3 regions of the Exiguobacterium sp. UBA1053 genome follow, and region 2 is predicted to be linked to each of the others. Evidence: predicted binding sites of a transcription regulator. Region 2 holds the regulator's gene; each other region holds the start of a gene.

The links. Region 2 encodes LexA, which represses DNA repair genes until DNA is damaged. Its sites were predicted from a motif close to CGAACATATGTTCG; they were not measured.
Region 1: a site for LexA is predicted at 2,799-2,812, ahead of uvrB (excinuclease ABC subunit UvrB). Genes of this name have one in related genera too.
Region 3: a site for LexA is predicted at 4,905-4,918, ahead of B3G15_RS05380 (DNA polymerase thumb domain-containing protein). Genes of this name have one in related genera too.

The regions. Positions count from the first base shown of each region.
Region 1 is NZ_DCDO01000013.1:745,066-750,768, reverse strand. It holds gene B3G15_RS11540 (S41 family peptidase) at 49-1,473, shown strand; gene B3G15_RS11535 (PDZ domain-containing protein) at 1,496-2,659, shown strand; gene uvrB (excinuclease ABC subunit UvrB) at 2,865-4,832, shown strand; gene uvrA (excinuclease ABC subunit UvrA) at 4,834-5,703, shown strand, end outside.
Region 2 is NZ_DCDO01000003.1:168,813-174,515, reverse strand. It holds gene glpK (glycerol kinase GlpK) at 1-704, opposite strand, end outside; gene B3G15_RS01905 (MIP/aquaporin family protein) at 748-1,449, opposite strand; gene B3G15_RS01900 (metal-binding protein) at 1,636-2,106, opposite strand; gene lexA (transcriptional repressor LexA) at 2,138-2,752, opposite strand; gene yneA (cell division suppressor protein YneA) at 2,964-3,251, shown strand; gene B3G15_RS01885 (YneB family resolvase-like protein) at 3,297-3,950, shown strand; gene B3G15_RS01880 (DUF896 domain-containing protein) at 4,064-4,300, shown strand; gene tkt (transketolase) at 4,559-5,703, shown strand, end outside.
Region 3 is NZ_DCDO01000006.1:22,417-28,119, reverse strand. It holds gene B3G15_RS05400 (undecaprenyl-diphosphate phosphatase) at 1-75, opposite strand, end outside; gene B3G15_RS05395 (heavy metal translocating P-type ATPase) at 250-2,331, shown strand; gene B3G15_RS05390 (ZIP family metal transporter) at 2,383-3,195, opposite strand; gene B3G15_RS05385 (YolD-like family protein) at 3,247-3,576, opposite strand; gene B3G15_RS05380 (DNA polymerase thumb domain-containing protein) at 3,560-4,882, opposite strand; gene B3G15_RS05375 (pentapeptide repeat-containing protein) at 5,058-5,696, shown strand.

The DNA.
Region 1 (5,703 bases), on a different contig from region 2:
TATACTGAAAAAAATACTGCGTTTTTTAACGGAAGTGGGGAATCAAGCGTGAAAAAATCTACAACAGCAGTCATCGCGGTCAGTACCTTCGGGCTTGGTTTAGGGGCAGGCGCTGTCGGGATGCTAGCGGCTGGCGGAACGGATTCTGTCTCGACGTCATCGTCGTCTGCGAATGCGACGGGTGATTGGAAAAAAGTTGATCAGGTCCGTCAAATGATCGAACAGAACTATCTAGAGGACGTAACGGATAAGGAACTGCTGGACGGTGCGCTATCCGGTATGGCGGAAGTGCTTGACGATCCGTATTCCGTCTATATGGACGAGTCGGAGACAGCATCGTTCAATACGAATCTATCGTCTTCGTTTGAAGGGATTGGTGCGACGCTTGAACAAAAAGGCGAATCGATCGTCATCGTCTCACCGATTAAGGGATCACCCGCTGAAAAAGCCGGGATCAAACCGGGTGACGTCATCTTAGAAATCGACGGCAAGTCGACGAAAGGGCAAAAGACGGATCAGGCGGTCAAGAAAATCCGTGGTGAAAAAGGAACAAATGTCGTCCTGACGATTCAACGTAGTGGACAAGATGCGATGGACATCACGATTAAACGGGATACGATTCCGATCGAGACGGTCTATACGTCGACTGAGGACGTCAACGGGAAGAAGATTGGTGTCTTGCAAGTGACACAGTTCTCAGAACCGACGGCTAAAGAGTTCGAGGAAGGGCTTGCGAAACTCGAGAGTCAGAACATCGATGGACTCGTCATCGACGTCCGTGGGAATCCGGGTGGTCTCTTAACGGCTGTCTCGAGCATGATTGCACCGTTCATTCCGAAGGACGTTCCGATTTATCAAGTCGAGAACAATAAAGGGGAGCGACAGCAGGAATTCGGGAAGGCAGACGAGAAGAAACCTTATAACATCGTCGTGCTCGAAGACGGCGGATCCGCGTCTGCGTCTGAGATTCTGGCAGCCGGTCTGAAGGAAGGTGCCGGGGCTGAGGTCGTTGGTACGAAATCGTTCGGTAAAGGCATCGTCCAAAGTGCCTACGACTTAAAGGACGGTAGTGATTTGAAGTTGACGACGAACAAATGGCTGACGCCGGACGGCAACTGGATTCACAAAAAAGGAGTCAAGCCGACGATCGAAGTCAAACAACCAGATTACTTCAACGTGACGAAGATCCTGACTGATCAGAAGTCGCTTGAAGTCGGTGATTATGGAAAATCGGTCGAAAACGCTCACTTAGTCCTCGAAGCGATCGGTTACGAGCCAAAAGGACAGGATGGGTATTTTGGTGACACGATGAAGCAAGCCGTTGAAGCTTTGCAAAAGGATGCGAAACTCGACGTCACTGGAAAAATCGATCAGCAGACAGCGGGTGAGATGGAGACGCGTCTCCTGAAGAAACTCGAGGACGACAAAAATGACGTCCAGCGGAAAAAAGCACTCGAGGTCGCTGCTCAATAATAAGGAATGGAAAGAGGTCTGAATGCGCGTGGAATTACTCGATGAAATTGGTTGGACCGCGATTAGTCTCATCGCCAGTCCGACCTTGTGGTTAGCACTCCTTGTCAGTTGGGTCATCGGCATCCGGCGTGTCAAACGGGAACGTGGACTATTTCGCTCCCGGACACACGGTAAACGAAGCGATGTCCTCGAAACACTTTTACCTGGGTTACTAATTGGTCTCGTCTTATCGGTCGTCAGTGGCTGGCTCGGATTGACGCTGACGCCGCAATACGCTCTGTTGTTACTCGGACTCTCGAGCGTCCTGTTGTTGGTCGGGATCGTTCGCTTGAACGTACCGCTCTGGCCGATCGTCTTGCTTGGACTTGCCGGCTGGTTCCTAATGGATTCACGTCTTGATCCGGTTCGAACGGTTGAGTCGAAAATGATTTTATTGCTTGCGACGTTAACGCTCGTCGCGGAATGTCTCCTCGTCTGGTGGCGCGGAAAGCGACGCCTGTCACCGTCACTCGTCGTTTCGAAGCGTGGTCGCTTCATCGGTGGGCTGTCAGCGAATAAACTTTGGCTATTGCCTTTGCTCGTCTTTGTTCCGGGCGACGTGCTTGAAGCCTGGTGGCCACGTTACAGCTTTCCAGAGCTCGTTCCGATCGTTCTCTGGTTACCAATCGGCTTCAGCTTCCTCTTTACGGGTAAGTTGCCGAAAGAATTGATGCGTCCGCTCGTCCAAGGACGTTTGATTACGAGTCTCGTCGCGATTCTATTGACGGTTCTTGCATACGTCACGGGACAAGCTGAATGGCTGTACGGGATCGTCCTGTTGCTCGTCCTGCACATCCTATTGCATCAGCGGGTCAAACGCTTGAACCGGGCACAGACACCATTGTTCCTCAATGGAACGCGTGGTGCCGTCATACTCGGAACGCTACCTGATAAACCAGCTGCCGAGATGGGCTTGATTCCGGGCGAAGCGATCTATAAGGTCAATGGTGAGAAGGTCGATTCGGAAACATCGTTCTACGAAGCCATCCAAAAACACAAACCGTATCTGCGTCTTGAAGTCATGAACCATAACGGCGACATCCGGTTTGCGCAACGTGCCTTCTATGAACAAGATCATCATGAACTTGGTATTCTGTTCGTCAACGAGCCGGTCCATGGTCGCACTAAAGTGCGGTCCTTGCATTAACGAGTACATCCCTGTCACGGAACAGCCGTGACGGGGATTTTTTTGTCGGCAGAAAAATCGAGGATCAACACTCGAAGCAAAAAGAAACTTTTGCATTTTCGAAAAAAAGGGTAACTTCCTAAAAGGAGCACTTCATAATCGAATGTTTGTTCGTAAAGTGGTACAATAAAAATAGATTTTTTACGTGATGAGGGGGAAGCAAACGATGGATTTTGAACTCGTTTCACCATTTGAGCCAGGCGGTGATCAGCCGACGGCAATCGAAAAATTGGTGACTGGGCTAAAACAAGGCGAACGACATCAGACGTTGCTTGGGGCGACCGGTACCGGGAAGACGTTCACGGTCTCGAACGTCATCAAGGAAATCAAGAAACCGACGCTCGTCCTTGCCCACAACAAAACACTAGCGGGACAACTCTACTCGGAGTTCAAGGAATTCTTCCCGAACAATGCGGTCGAATACTTCGTTAGTTTTTATGATTATTATCAACCGGAAGCGTATGTCCCATCGACGGATACGTTCATTGAGAAGGACTCTTCGATCAACGATGAGATTGATAAACTACGTCACTCGGCGACGTCCGCCCTGTTCGAACGGGAGGACGTCTTGATCGTCGCGTCTGTTTCGTGTATCTATGGTCTCGGTAACCCGGAAGAGTATAACAATCACGTCTTGTCACTGCGTGTCGGCAATGAGATGGGGCGAAACGAGATGCTCCGTCGTCTGATCGACATTCAGTATGAGCGTAACGACATCGACTTCCAGCGCGGACGGTTCCGCGTCCGCGGAGACGTCGTCGAAATCTTCCCGGCGTCACGCGACGAACAGTGTGTCCGGGTCGAGTTCTTCGGTGACGAGATCGAACGGATCCGTGACATGGATCCGCTGACAGGTGAGATCGTTGCGGACCGCGAGCACATCTCAATCTTCCCGGCGTCCCACTTCGTGACGGGGGATACCCGTCTGCAGAAGGCGATCGCGAACATCGAGAAGGAACTAGAGGTCCAGCTTGCGAAGTTACGTGAAGACAATCAGTTGCTTGAAGCGCAACGGCTCGAACAACGGACGAACTATGATCTTGAGATGATGCGTGAGATGGGCTATTGCTCCGGAATCGAGAATTACTCGCGTCACTTGAACTTGATGCCGGAAGGGGCAACACCGTATACGTTGCTCGATTACTTCCCGAAGGACTTCTTACTCGTTGCCGATGAGTCGCACGTCACGCTGCCACAAATTCGCGGGATGTATAACGGGGACCAGGCACGGAAACAAGTCCTCGTCGACCACGGTTTCCGTCTCCCGTCGGCAAAAGACAACCGTCCGTTACGGTTCGAGGAGTTTGAGGAAAAAGTCAGTCAGGCGATCTATATCTCGGCGACACCAGGACCGTATGAACTCGAACATTCAAAAGAGATGGTCGAGCAAATCATCCGTCCGACCGGTCTCGTTGATCCGACGATCGAGATTCATCCGATCACGGGACAAATCGATTACTTGATGGATAACATCCGTGACCGGGTAGCGAAGAACGAACGTGTTCTCGTGACGACACTGACGAAGAAGATGGCAGAAGATTTGACTGATTACTTGAAAGAGAATGGTGTCAAGGTCAACTATATGCACTCGGAGATCAAGACGCTGGAACGGATTGAAATCATTCGTGACTTACGACTCGGAAAATACGATGTCCTCGTCGGGATCAACTTGTTACGAGAAGGACTCGATATTCCAGAAGTCTCACTCGTAACGATTCTTGACGCCGATAAGGAAGGGTTCTTGCGGTCGGACCGCTCGCTGATTCAAACGATTGGTCGGGCGGCGCGGAACTCGGAAGGACACGTCATCTTGTTTGCTGATAAAGTCACCGATTCGATGCAACGCGCGATCGATGAGACGGAACGCCGTCGCGCGATCCAGATGGCGTTCAACGAAGAACATGGCATCACGCCGCAGACGATCAAAAAAGACGTCCGTGGTGTCATCAGTACGACAATCGAGAGCGACGACACTGTCGAAAAACTCGAGAAGTTCAACAAACTCAAAAAATCGGAGCGTGAAACGTTGCTTGAGCAGCTCGACCAAGAGATGCGTCAAGCGGCGAAAGACATGCAGTTCGAACGAGCTGCTGAGCTCCGCGACCTCATATTAGAATTGAAAGCAGGTGCCTAAGTTGGGAGAAAAGAAGAATCAGATTATCATCAAAGGCGCTCGCGTCAATAATCTACAAAACATCAATGTCGAAATCCCCCGCGATCAGCTCGTCGTCTTGACGGGCTTGTCCGGGTCAGGGAAATCGTCGCTTGCCTTCGACACGATTTACGCGGAAGGACAACGACGTTATGTCGAAAGTTTATCAGCCTATGCTCGTCAGTTCCTCGGACAGATGGATAAACCGGATGTCGACACGATCGAAGGACTGAGTCCAGCAATTTCAATCGACCAGAAGACGACGAGTAAAAACCCACGTTCAACGGTCGGAACGGTGACGGAGATCTATGATTATCTGCGTCTGTTGTACGCACGGATCGGTAAACCGATTTGTCCGAATCACGGAATCGAGATTTCGAGTCAGACGATCAGTCAGATGGTCGACCAAGTGATGGAGTTACCGGAGCGGACGCGTCTGCAAATTCTCGCGCCAATCGTTTCCGGACGCAAAGGAACGCACGTCAAGGTACTTGACGATTTGAAGAAGGAAGGTTTCGTCCGCGTCCGTGTCAACGGAGAGACGATGGATCTCGCCGAAGAGATCTCGCTTGAGAAAAACAAGAAGCACTCGATCGAAGTCGTCGTTGACCGTGTCGTCGTGCGACCAGACGTCGAAGCCCGTCTTGCGGACTCACTGGAGACTGCACTTCGCCTCGCGGACGGTCGGGTCATCGTAGATACGATGGACGGCAACGAATTGTTGTTCAGTGAACATCATGCTTGTCCAATTTGTGGCTTCTCAATCGGCGAACTCGAACCACGGATGTTCTCGTTCAACTCACCGTTTGGTGCTTGTACGTCATGTGATGGTCTCGGAACGAAGCTTGAGGTC
Region 2 (5,703 bases):
TAACCGAAGAAGTGATACGGTACCGTTTTGTCGTAGACTTCACTCGACTGACGAACTTCTGGCAACATCGAAGCAGGAACACCGAGGATATCGAGTAACTCTTCATCCCATTTTTGTTCGTAGATGTTATACATCAATGTTCGTGAAGCGTTCGTGTAGTCCGTGATGTGCGTTTTTCCACCAGACAGTTTCCAAACGAGCCACGTATCGATCGTACCGAAGAGCAATTCACCGTTCTCCGCTTGCTCACGCGCACCTTCGACATTATCGAGGATCCATTTGACTTTCGTTCCAGAGAAGTAGGCATCAATCAGAAGTCCTGTTTTATCGCGGAACTTCTGGTTCAAACCTTGTTCTTTTAAGTCGTCACAGATACCAGACGTTTGACGCGATTGCCAAACGAGTGCGTGATAGACCGGTTTACCTGTTTCTTTGTTCCAGACGACCGTCGTTTCACGTTGGTTCGTGATGCCGATTCCAGCGATTTGCTCAGGTTTGATATCTGCAGTTCCGAGTGCTTCGGCCATGACGGCAAGAATCGAACCCCAGATTTCGTTTGCATCATGCTCGACCCAGCCTGGTTGTGGGAAGTACTGTTTGAATTCCCGTTGTGCCGAGTTGACGATTTTCCCATCGTGATCGAAGATGATTGCACGTGAGCTTGTCGTACCTTGGTCGAGTGCTAGGATATACTTGTTTTCCATTTCGAAATCCCCCTTGAGCGGTATGTGTTAGTGAGACGTGATCTTAGTAGATCAATTGATAGATGAACACGGCAATCGCTCCACCGATGATCGGACCGACGACAGGAATCCATGAATAGCCCCAGTCAGATGAACCTTTATTCGGAATCGGTAGGATAGCGTGCGCGATACGCGGTCCAAGGTCACGAGCCGGGTTGATGGCATACCCTGTTGTACCACCGAGCGAGAGACCGATGACGACGACGAGTAAACCGACGATGAGTGGTTTTAAGCCATCTCCGAACGTTGTTAAACCGAGTGCCAAGATACCGAAGACGAGAACAAATGTCCCGATGATCTCAGAAATCAAGTTCGACGGCGTATGACGAATCGCTGGACCTGTTGCGAATACACCGAGTTTTGCAGCTTGATCATCAGTCGCTTCAAAATGTTTCATGTAATGAAGCCAAACGAGAATGGCGCCGATGAAAGCTCCGACAAGTTGTCCGGCAATGTAGATCGGAACGTCTGCCCACGGTAGGTCAGAGTTCAAAGCAAGTGCGATCGTCAATGCGGGGTTCAAGTGTGCTCCACTTTCAGCAGCGACGAATGCTGCTGTCATGACGGCAAGACCCCAAGCGAACGTGATGACGATCCATCCGCTGTTTTCCGATTTCGTCTTTTTCAAGACGACACCGGCGACGACTCCATCCCCGAGCAGGATGAGGATCATCGTACCGATCATTTCCAATACAAAGTTATTCATGCAAAAACCCTCCCTTTGGATTAAAGCAGATAATGGCCTTTCTACTTTAAATTACTCCGAATTGAGAACGTTTTCAATACATATAATTGAAATATAGGAATGGAAATTTTTTATTTTGATGTTTAAAGATACGAAAAAGTGGATAAGAAAACACCTCATTCTGCTTGCAAGCAAGCAAAAGAGGTGTTACCGACGACGTTTTTTTCTTTTTTTAGGTCGAAACCAACTGCTGGAATAATCTAGTAGGATATGAATCGTACTTGCCACCATGATACCGACGACGAATGCAGGCAAGGAAGCGAACCACGAATCAATCATAGTAGAATCAAGAACCTGAAAATATAGACTTAAAAATAGTAGCGGAATCAGAATCGCAGCACTATAAAGAAGCCGGATAATGTCTCCGATGATCAGTCCATGTGACCAGATCGAGCGATGGGGCATGATTTTGACGTACGGCATCCAAAGGACTCGAAATGGTCCAAAGCGATAATACGGTTCTGACTTTAAATCGAGGTCGGGTGACAACCAAAGGGTACCGACAGCGATACCGATGGCGGTTGGTAACCAATCGGTTTGTTGCGTTGCGACCGAATACGCAACGTAACCCGTCAGTGCGACGGTATTGACGGTATCATGTACATTTCCTGAAGGCATGAAAAAAGACCAGTCGTAACTGGTCCCTCCGTCAATGAATCGTCCGATACACGCCGATTACCTTACCAAGAATGGAGACATTATCGAAATACATCGGATCCATCGAGTCATTTTCTGGTTGTAGACGTACCTGTTGATCTTCTAAGAAGAACCGTTTCACCGTCGCTTCGCTATCTTCGGTCATAGCTACGACGATTTCTCCGTTTTCTGCTGTGTTTTGTTGGCGCACGATGACACGATCGCCGTCAAGAATACCTGCGTTAATCATCGATTCACCATCGATTGTCAACATGAAGACCGTTTCGTTTCCTACATAATGTGCAGGGAGCGGGAACTGTTCTTCGATGTTTTCAATCGCTGTAATCGGAAGACCTGCTGTGACTTTCCCGATGACGGGAACATGGACGATGGCTTCCGTGATTTCTTCAGGCTTATCAAGCAATATCTCAATCGCACGTGGTTTCGTCGGGTCACGGCGAATCATTCCCCGTTTCTCGAGTCGATCCAAATGACCGTGTACCGTCGAGCTAGACGCGAGTCCGACTGCTTCTCCGATTTCACGAACTGATGGTGGATACCCCTTCAGTTTCACTTCAGAGACGATGTAGTCGAGAATCTCTTGTTGGCGCTTAGACATTTTCCGCATACGAATTGCCACCTCTTTCTGGATTGAAGTTTGAAATGTAAGAATATATGTTTCTAGATTCACTATAACATAGAACAAATGAGCGTACAAACAATTGTTCGACATTTTGTGTTGACCGAACACGGGTTCTGTGTTTATTATGAGTTATGCGAACAATTGTTCCGCGAACATTTATTCTAACTCATTCATTTCATATTTGGAGGGATTCATGATGATTCATACGATTCGTACTCATGCTTTTTCAATTCTCTTCTATGCATTAAGTATTGCCTTCGTGATCTTTTTACTCACACCACGCCCGGATGAAAAAGTGGCGCAACTGATGACTGCTTCCGTTACGGTCGATGAGAACGCCACAGTCGAACAAATTGCTGAAGTCTACAATGACGGTTCGATGTCAGATGAAGAATACGTCAACTGGTTGATTAAAAATAATGATGTCGAGACAAAACACGTCATCTCAAAAAGCAAAATCGTTGTACCAATCGCACAACAATGACAAAATGGAAAAGTTGTGAAAGAACGAACAGGGATGTGAGGTACGATGAAGGTCGTGATTTATTGTCGGGTGTCGACCGAAAAAGAAGCACAAGATAGTTCGATTGAACGCCAACGGATGGAACTTTCGAAGGTTGCGTCTCAAAAGGGTTTTGATGTCGTGGATGTCGTCTCTGAAAAAGAGAGTGGATATGACGTCGATCGGGAAGGGATGCTGACGGTTCTTGATCATGTGACACGTGATGCGGTAGATGCGGTCCTCGTGACGGATGACACACGGATTGGTCGAGGGAATGCGAAAATCGCTATTTTGCACACGTTTAAGAAGCACGGTGTTCGGTTGATGACACTTGATTCTGATGGAGAATACCAGCTTGCTGATGCAGAAGCGATGGTCCTTGAGATCGTCTCACTAGTGGAAGAATATCAACGGAAACTGCATAACGCAAAAATCGCGCGCGGCATGCGGCGAGCTGTCGAACAAGGTTTTCGCCCGGAACGAAATCTGAATCGCCAAGGAGAGAACGCTGGGCGTAGTCGAAAGGACGTACCGATCGAAGAAATCGTACGTCTCCGTGAACTCGGACTGACGTTTTCAGATATCGCCATTACGCTTCGCGGGATGGGACATGATATTTCAAAGGCAACGGTCAATCGTCGATACCTTGAATACCGCGAATTGACGCCTAGCCCGGAATGAGAAGCAAGTAACCCGTCGACTGACGCGGTTAACTTGCTTTTTTTAGTAAGCTCTTTTACAGTAAGAATACAATTGAACAACTCAAGTTTGAGTCGTACAGAAAGAGGGATTCCATGTTATCACAAGAACAATTAGATCGAATCAATGCATTAGCGAATAAATCAAAAGTCGAGCCGTTATCGGAAGCAGAAGCAGCAGAGCAAAAAGAGTTACGTGCAGCGTATCTCGCAGCATTCCGTGGATCATTTAAAAACCAACTCATGGGCATGAAAATCGTCGATGAAGAAGGTACGGACGTAACACCAGAGAAATTAAAACAAGCACAAGAAGAAGAACGGAATAAACAATAATCGTTTGTTTCTTCTTATAAGAAGAAAGAGGTTTCGCGTTAAGCGGACCTCTTTTTTGTTTAGTGCTGTTAGATGAGGAAACATTGCACGATAGCAATACATCTTAATAACGATCTTTCATCAATTCATGCATCCTGTATGAGTCGATAGAACGGCTATAGATAGCGCATTCATTTTAATGTGACATACTATTTAGAAAAGTTGTATCACATTTGAGAGTGTGCTAAAATGAGTAGGAATTTGTGAAAAAGAGAGAGGATGATTGTTTTGACGAACATGACGACAGTAGAACAATTAGCAATTAATACGATTCGTACCTTATCGATTGATGCCGTACAAAAGGCGAACTCGGGTCACCCAGGTATGCCAATGGGAGCAGCGCCGATGGCATTCTCGCTTTGGGCGGATCATATGAACCACAACCCTAAAAATCCAGAATGGTTCAACCGCGACCGTTTTGTACTTTCAGCCGGACACGGTTCGATGCTTCTCTACTCACTCCTCCACCTATCGGGATATGATCTATCAATGGATGATCTTAAATCATTCCGTCAATGGGGATCCAAAACACCAGGTCACCCGGAATACCGTCACACGGCTGGTGTAGATGCGACAACAGGTCCACTTGGTCAAGGGATTGCAATGGCAGTTGGTATGGCGATGGCAGAACGTCATCTTGAAGCAAAATACAACCGTGACGATCTCAACGTCGTCGATCACTTCACATACGGAATTTGTGGAGATGGAGACTTAATGGAAGGTGTCTCAGCTGAGGCGGCTTCACTCGCAGGTCACCTTGGTCTTGGTAAATTGGTCGTATTGTACGATTCAAACGATATCTCACTTGACGGCGATCTCGATAAATCATTCTCTGAAAACGTCCAGAAGCGCTTCGAAGCGTACAACTGGCAAGTCATTCGCGTAGAAGACGGAACGGATATCGATTCGATTTCGAAAGCGATCGCGGCTGCACAAGCAGAGACGACAAAACCAACGTTGATCGAAGTCAAGACAGTCATCGGCTTCGGTTCACCGAACAAGTCAGGGAAATCGGCTTCTCACGGTGCACCACTCGGTGAAGCGGAAATCAAATTAACGAAAGCAAGCTACGTTTGGGATCACGAAGAGTTCTACGTGCCTGAAGAAGTTAAGTCATTGTTTGACGAGCGGATCGTCCAACGTGGTGCTTCTGCAGAAGACGCATGGAACGAGACGATGAAACAATACGAAGCAGCGCATCCAGAATTGCATGCTGAACTCGTTCGCGCAATCGCAAACGAATTGCCAAGCAACTGGGAAGCAGATCTTCCGACGTACGACTTGTCATCGAAAAAAGCGACACGCCAAACGAGTGGTGAAGTCTTGAACGGTCTTGCGAAGAACGTTCCGACATTGTTCGGTGG
Region 3 (5,703 bases), on a different contig from region 2:
GGAGACAGGTGCGAATTCCGTCATCCCTTCGACGAAACCGAGTAAAAGAGCTTTCAAGAGTTCAATGATGTGCATGGTAATCTCCTTCTATAATGATGTGCTATGTAAAAACATATCATGTTTTATTCTTGTGAGATAGAACCAATCAGAATATCGGGCGCAAGACCGAGGAAAGTATGGATTGATAACGGAAGGAAAAAGGCGTACGATGACTGTATAATCAAACAAATATTTGAATGAGGTGAGAGAATGCGTGAAGCGACTGAACCGATCCGGATTTCAGGAATTGATTGTGCGAACTGTGCAGCGAAAGTAGAGCGTGGCGTGGCAAACGTAACAGGAGTCAAGGAAGCGACGTTGGATTTCGCAGGGCAACGTCTCTATATCACATACGCATCCCCAGATATCCAAGAACAGACGTATCGTCACGTTGTTCAGCGTGTTCACGAACTAGAACCAGATGCTCTCCTGCAACGCGAGCAGGATACACGAGACACGACTGAAATGGTATTTTGGACAAGGTCAAAGAAACTTCAAACACTCATAGGTCTGACTTCTTTCGGAATAGCATTTCTTGTTCCCGAGTCCATACAAATATGGTTGTATCTTACGGCGTATGTATTCATCGGGAATGAAGTATTACGTAATGCACTTCGGTCGACACGACGCGGACAGTTGTTTGACGAGAATTTTTTGATGATGCTCGCGACGATCGGGGCATTCGTCATTGGGGAGTATACAGAAGCGGTGGCAGTCATGTTGTTTTATCAAATCGGTGAATATTTTCAGCATAGGGCTGTCAATCAATCACGACGCTCGATTTCAGCATTGATGGATATTAGACCAGAGCAAGCCGTGCTTGAGGATGGGCGACGTGTGCGTCCGGAAGATGTCATTCCAGGACAGCGAATCATCGTCCGTGCTGGGGAACGGATTCCACTTGATGGAACGATCAAGCAAGGTACTGCCTTTCTGGATACGGCAGCATTGACAGGAGAATCGGTTCCTCGGCGTGTACATGAAACGGATCATGTGCTAGCCGGTACGATCAGCACGGGCGGACAGTTAGTGATTGAAGTAGATCGATCGTATACGGACTCGGCGGTCGCGAAAATCATTTCACTGGTAGAACAAGCCTCTCGTCATAAAGCACCGACGGAAAAGTTCATCACACGATTTGCGCGAGTTTATACGCCGGCTGTTGTCGTGATTGCGCTAATTTTAGCGGTTCTGCCGCCTCTCTTACTGAATGCTTCCTTTAGCGAGTGGACGTACCGGGCGCTTGTCTTTCTCGTCATCAGTTGTCCTTGTGCGCTCATGCTCTCCATCCCGCTCGGCTTTTTTAGTGGAATCGGTGCTGCTTCAAAGCGAGGCATACTCGTCAAAGGCGGAAATCATCTAGAATCGTTGCAACGAATCGATACCCTCGTCTTGGATAAAACAGGTACGTTGACGAAAGGGAATTTTGAAGTCGTCGCTATTCAAGCACATACGATGACGAAACAAGAGTTACTACAAGTAGCAGCTCGGGTGGAACGGCAATCGAATCATCCGATCGCGACTTCGATCGTCCGGGCGGTTGATGGCTTACCATCTAAAGATGGTGGCATTCACTTATCAGAAATAGCAGGGAAAGGCGTCAGTGGGGAGTACGATGGTCGACTGCTGCGTGCAGGAAATGCCGAGTGGTTAAAGGAACTGGGCTTTACACCTGATAAAGAAACCGAAATCGGTACCTATGTTCACATTACTCAGGACCAAGACTATCTGGGATGGATTCGAATTGCAGATCAACTGAAGACGACGACGATGGAAGCGATCATCCAATTGAAAAAGCGAGGCATCCGTCGAATCGTCATGTTGACAGGCGATCGGAAACAGACGGCAGAAGCAATCGGAAAACAGTTGGATCTCGATCACGTCATTGCGAACTTGTTGCCGCATCAAAAAGTCGAAGCGCTGGAAGAACTGATGAAGACAGCAAAAGGAAAAACAGCGTTCGTAGGGGATGGAATCAACGATGCCCCTGTCCTGACACGGGCGGATGTCGGAATCGCCATGGGCGGAATCGGGAGTGATGTGGCGATTGAAGCAGCGGATGTCGTTTTGATGACCGATGAGCCGAAACAGCTTGCCGATGCGATGGATGTTGCCAGAACGACGCGAAAGATCGTCTATCAAAACATCTATTTTGCCCTTGGAATCAAAGCAATCTTTTTGTTACTTGGAGCCTTTGGAATCGCAACGATGTGGGAAGCCGTCTTTGCTGATGTCGGTGTGACAATGTTAGCGGTCCTGAATGCGATGCGTCTATTAAAGATACGTGCATGAACAAATATGCGATCATTTCCTCTTTTGAGGAGATGATCGCATATTTTTAGATCACCCGAGTGCGACATCGAGAATCATCATGACCGTAAACCCGACCATCAGACCAAGCGTTGCTAAATCGGATCCGTTCTCTGCTTGTGATTCCGGAATCAATTCTTCGACGACGACGAAAATCATCGCTCCGGCAGCAAACGATAACGCATACGGTAGAAGCGGTTGAACGAAGAAGACCGCGGCTGCTCCGACCATCGCGGCAATCGGTTCGACGATTGCTGACAATTGACCGTAATGGAAGGCGCGCCGGCGCGACATTCCTTCACCGCGTAGTGGAATCGATAGGGCAGCTCCCTCCGGCATGTTTTGTATCCCAATACCGAGTGCGAGCGTCAAGGCACCGGCGACGGTCGCCCCGTCCATGTTTAAGGCAGCGGCGCCAAAAGCGACACCAATCGCAAGACCTTCGGGAATATTGTGCAACGTGATCGCAAGAAATAGTAACGTCGTTTTCTTGAGTCCTGTCGAAGGACCTTCCGCTGTCTCGAGTGGTGCAGATAAGTGCAAATGCGGTGTGACGAAGTCAAGCAAACGGACGAAAAATCCACCAGCGAGAAAACCGATGGCAGCAGGAATCCAGGCGATTCCTCCATCCTGCTCCGTGAACTCGATCGCAGGAGCAAGCAGCGACCAAAACGACGCGGCAATCATGACGCCGGCGGCAAAACCGAGCATCATGTTCATGACGCGTTTTTCAATCGTCGTAAAGACGAAGACGAGTGCCGCACCAAGTGCGGTTAACCCCCACGTCATCATTCCGGCAAGCAATGCTTGCACGACGACGGGGAGGGAAGTAAACCAATCCAACATGACTATTCCTTCTTTCCGGGGACGATTTAAAGCATCCATCTGTATGAGAGCTTACCCGTTTTCGATCCGGACGATTCGTGTGAAGGGAATTTCAATGACTTCACGTCCGCGCAGAAAGAGAACGGAACGTTCGGGTTCTAGTCGTTCCACGAAACCGACGACCGTCACGTAGCTACTTTCCTTATAATACGTGATTTCAAGTTCGTTTCCTTCTATTAAAGCTTCTTGAAGCAGAAAGTGCCATGATTCTTGCAACTGTTCATCAATTTCAGGCAAGTCGAGCTGATGCATCTGGACATAATATTCCCGCAACAGTTGCAAATGTTCCGGCATGAGAAAAGGAATCCATTTTAAATTTCCTCGATCACGATACGCTGTCATGAAGATCACCTCCCGGATGACCGCCGACGAAACGAAGACGACGTTTGGCGACACTCGTATCAAGAAACGAGACAGCGAGGCGAATCGTTCCTTTTCCGTAGCGGAGGTTGACGACATCCATTGCTTTTAATAACCGTCGTCGTTTCCAGAGCCGCGCATTATCCTCGAACAAAGACAACTGTAAGGTGCCTTGATCGGCAGTCAAATGCCCCACTGCGACGGATAAAAAACGAACAGGTTCTCCGTCGAGCCAATTCGGTTCGAATAATTGTAAGACGTGACGCAGAATGATTCGTTCATCGGATGTCGGATAAGGCAACCGCACTTGACGGGAGAAACCACTTCGGACGACGTTTCGAGAATAGCGGACGCCGATGTGAACGGTCCAGCCGACTTGATTCGAAAAGCGACAACGTGCGGCAACATCCTGCACGAGTTCATTGAGCACATTCCGAATGCGTTCGAACTGATAATAGTCCTGCATTAAGGTCACACCGTGTCCGATCGTCCGTTGAGGGGCTTTCTCGAACAGATGACGAGGCGCAAGAAGTGTCGGTGACGCGTCAAGACCCCAAGCGTGGTGCCATAGTTCGGCACCGATGACACCGAATCGTTCGTGCAACTCTTCGACAGGGCGCATTGCAAGATCACCGATTGTTTCAATCCCCATCATCTGCAGATGTTGTTCCATACGGTGTCCGACCCCCCACATCTTCCGAATCGGAAAATCATGAAGACGTCGTGCGACGTCGGCATATCCACATCGCGCGATGCCTTCTTTTTTCCCGATTAAATCAAGGGTCAGTTTCGCGATGACGTTATTTGGACCAATCCCGATCCGGACGTGGATGCCGGTCTGTTTCAGGATCGCTTCTTTAATTTTGAGGGCAGCTTGCAGGTCGGAACCAAATAGGCGATCGGTTCCGGTCATGTCAATGAAGCTTTCGTCAATCGAATAGACGCGGATCGCTTCAGGTGGGGCGAATTGGTGCAGGACATCAAGGACACGTATTGACGTCTTCATATAAGCGAGCATGCGTGGTTCGACAAGTTGAATCGTGCGACGAACAGCGTATGGCAATTGCTCGATTTCATATAGTCGACCGGCTGTCTTGATTCCTAGTGCTTTTAAGGCAGGGGTGGCAGCGAGAATGACGGATCCGCTTCGTTTTAAATCGGAGACGACCGCTAAGCGTGTCGTCAAGGGAGGGAGATTGCGATACTGGCATTCACAACTGGCGTAGAAGGACACACTGTCGACACAAAAAATACGTTTATCTTGTGGTAAAACGACGGAAGAAAACATTTGAATCACTCCTTTACATAAAAGAACGTATGTTCTTATTTTGATTTTCTTTGACTATAGCATGGTCTCAAAGTGTCTCAAAATAAAAACTGTTGAAAAAAGGGGAATTTGAACGATTTTCCCTCATATAAAAGGAGTTTGATATACTAAGGGAGAGAAAAAGGGGGAACCTTCATTGAAAGAGACCATTATCCGTTTACCAGAATTACCGAAAACGCTTCAACCAGAGACGTTCGATCAAGTCGAAATCGATGACCCGTATCTAAAAGGGGCGCGTTATGAGAAAGAGTCGATGCCGAGTGAACTGACAGAACGCATCGATGCCTATCAAGTGTGTTTTCAAAATGTCTCGTTCGCGAATCTCACCTTTGACCGTGGTTCGTTCGAAGATATCCGTTTTGAGCAATGTGACTTAACGGGATGTCACTTCCAAGAAACTCGTTTTCACCGCGTGTCCTTCGTCGGATGCCGGATGACGGGTGTTCAGTTCGAAGATTGTACGCTGGACCATGTGACGATTCAGGAAGGACTTGCGGATTACGCACAGTTCATTCGCAGTACGGTCCGTCACCAACACTGGAGCGAAACGACGATGAAAGAAGCACAGTTCTTCGAAGTGAAACCGACCCAGTGGAAACTCGAAGCGGTCCGGCTTACGGATAGTCAATGGATTGAAACGCCGTTAAAAGGTCTCGACCTCCGGCAGACGGAGCTCTCTGGTATTACGATCGATCCGCGATTTTTACCAGGTGCTGTCATTACGGAAGAGCAAGCAGTTGCCTTTGCTCGTTTGTTAGGTCTCGTCATCCCATAACAAAAAG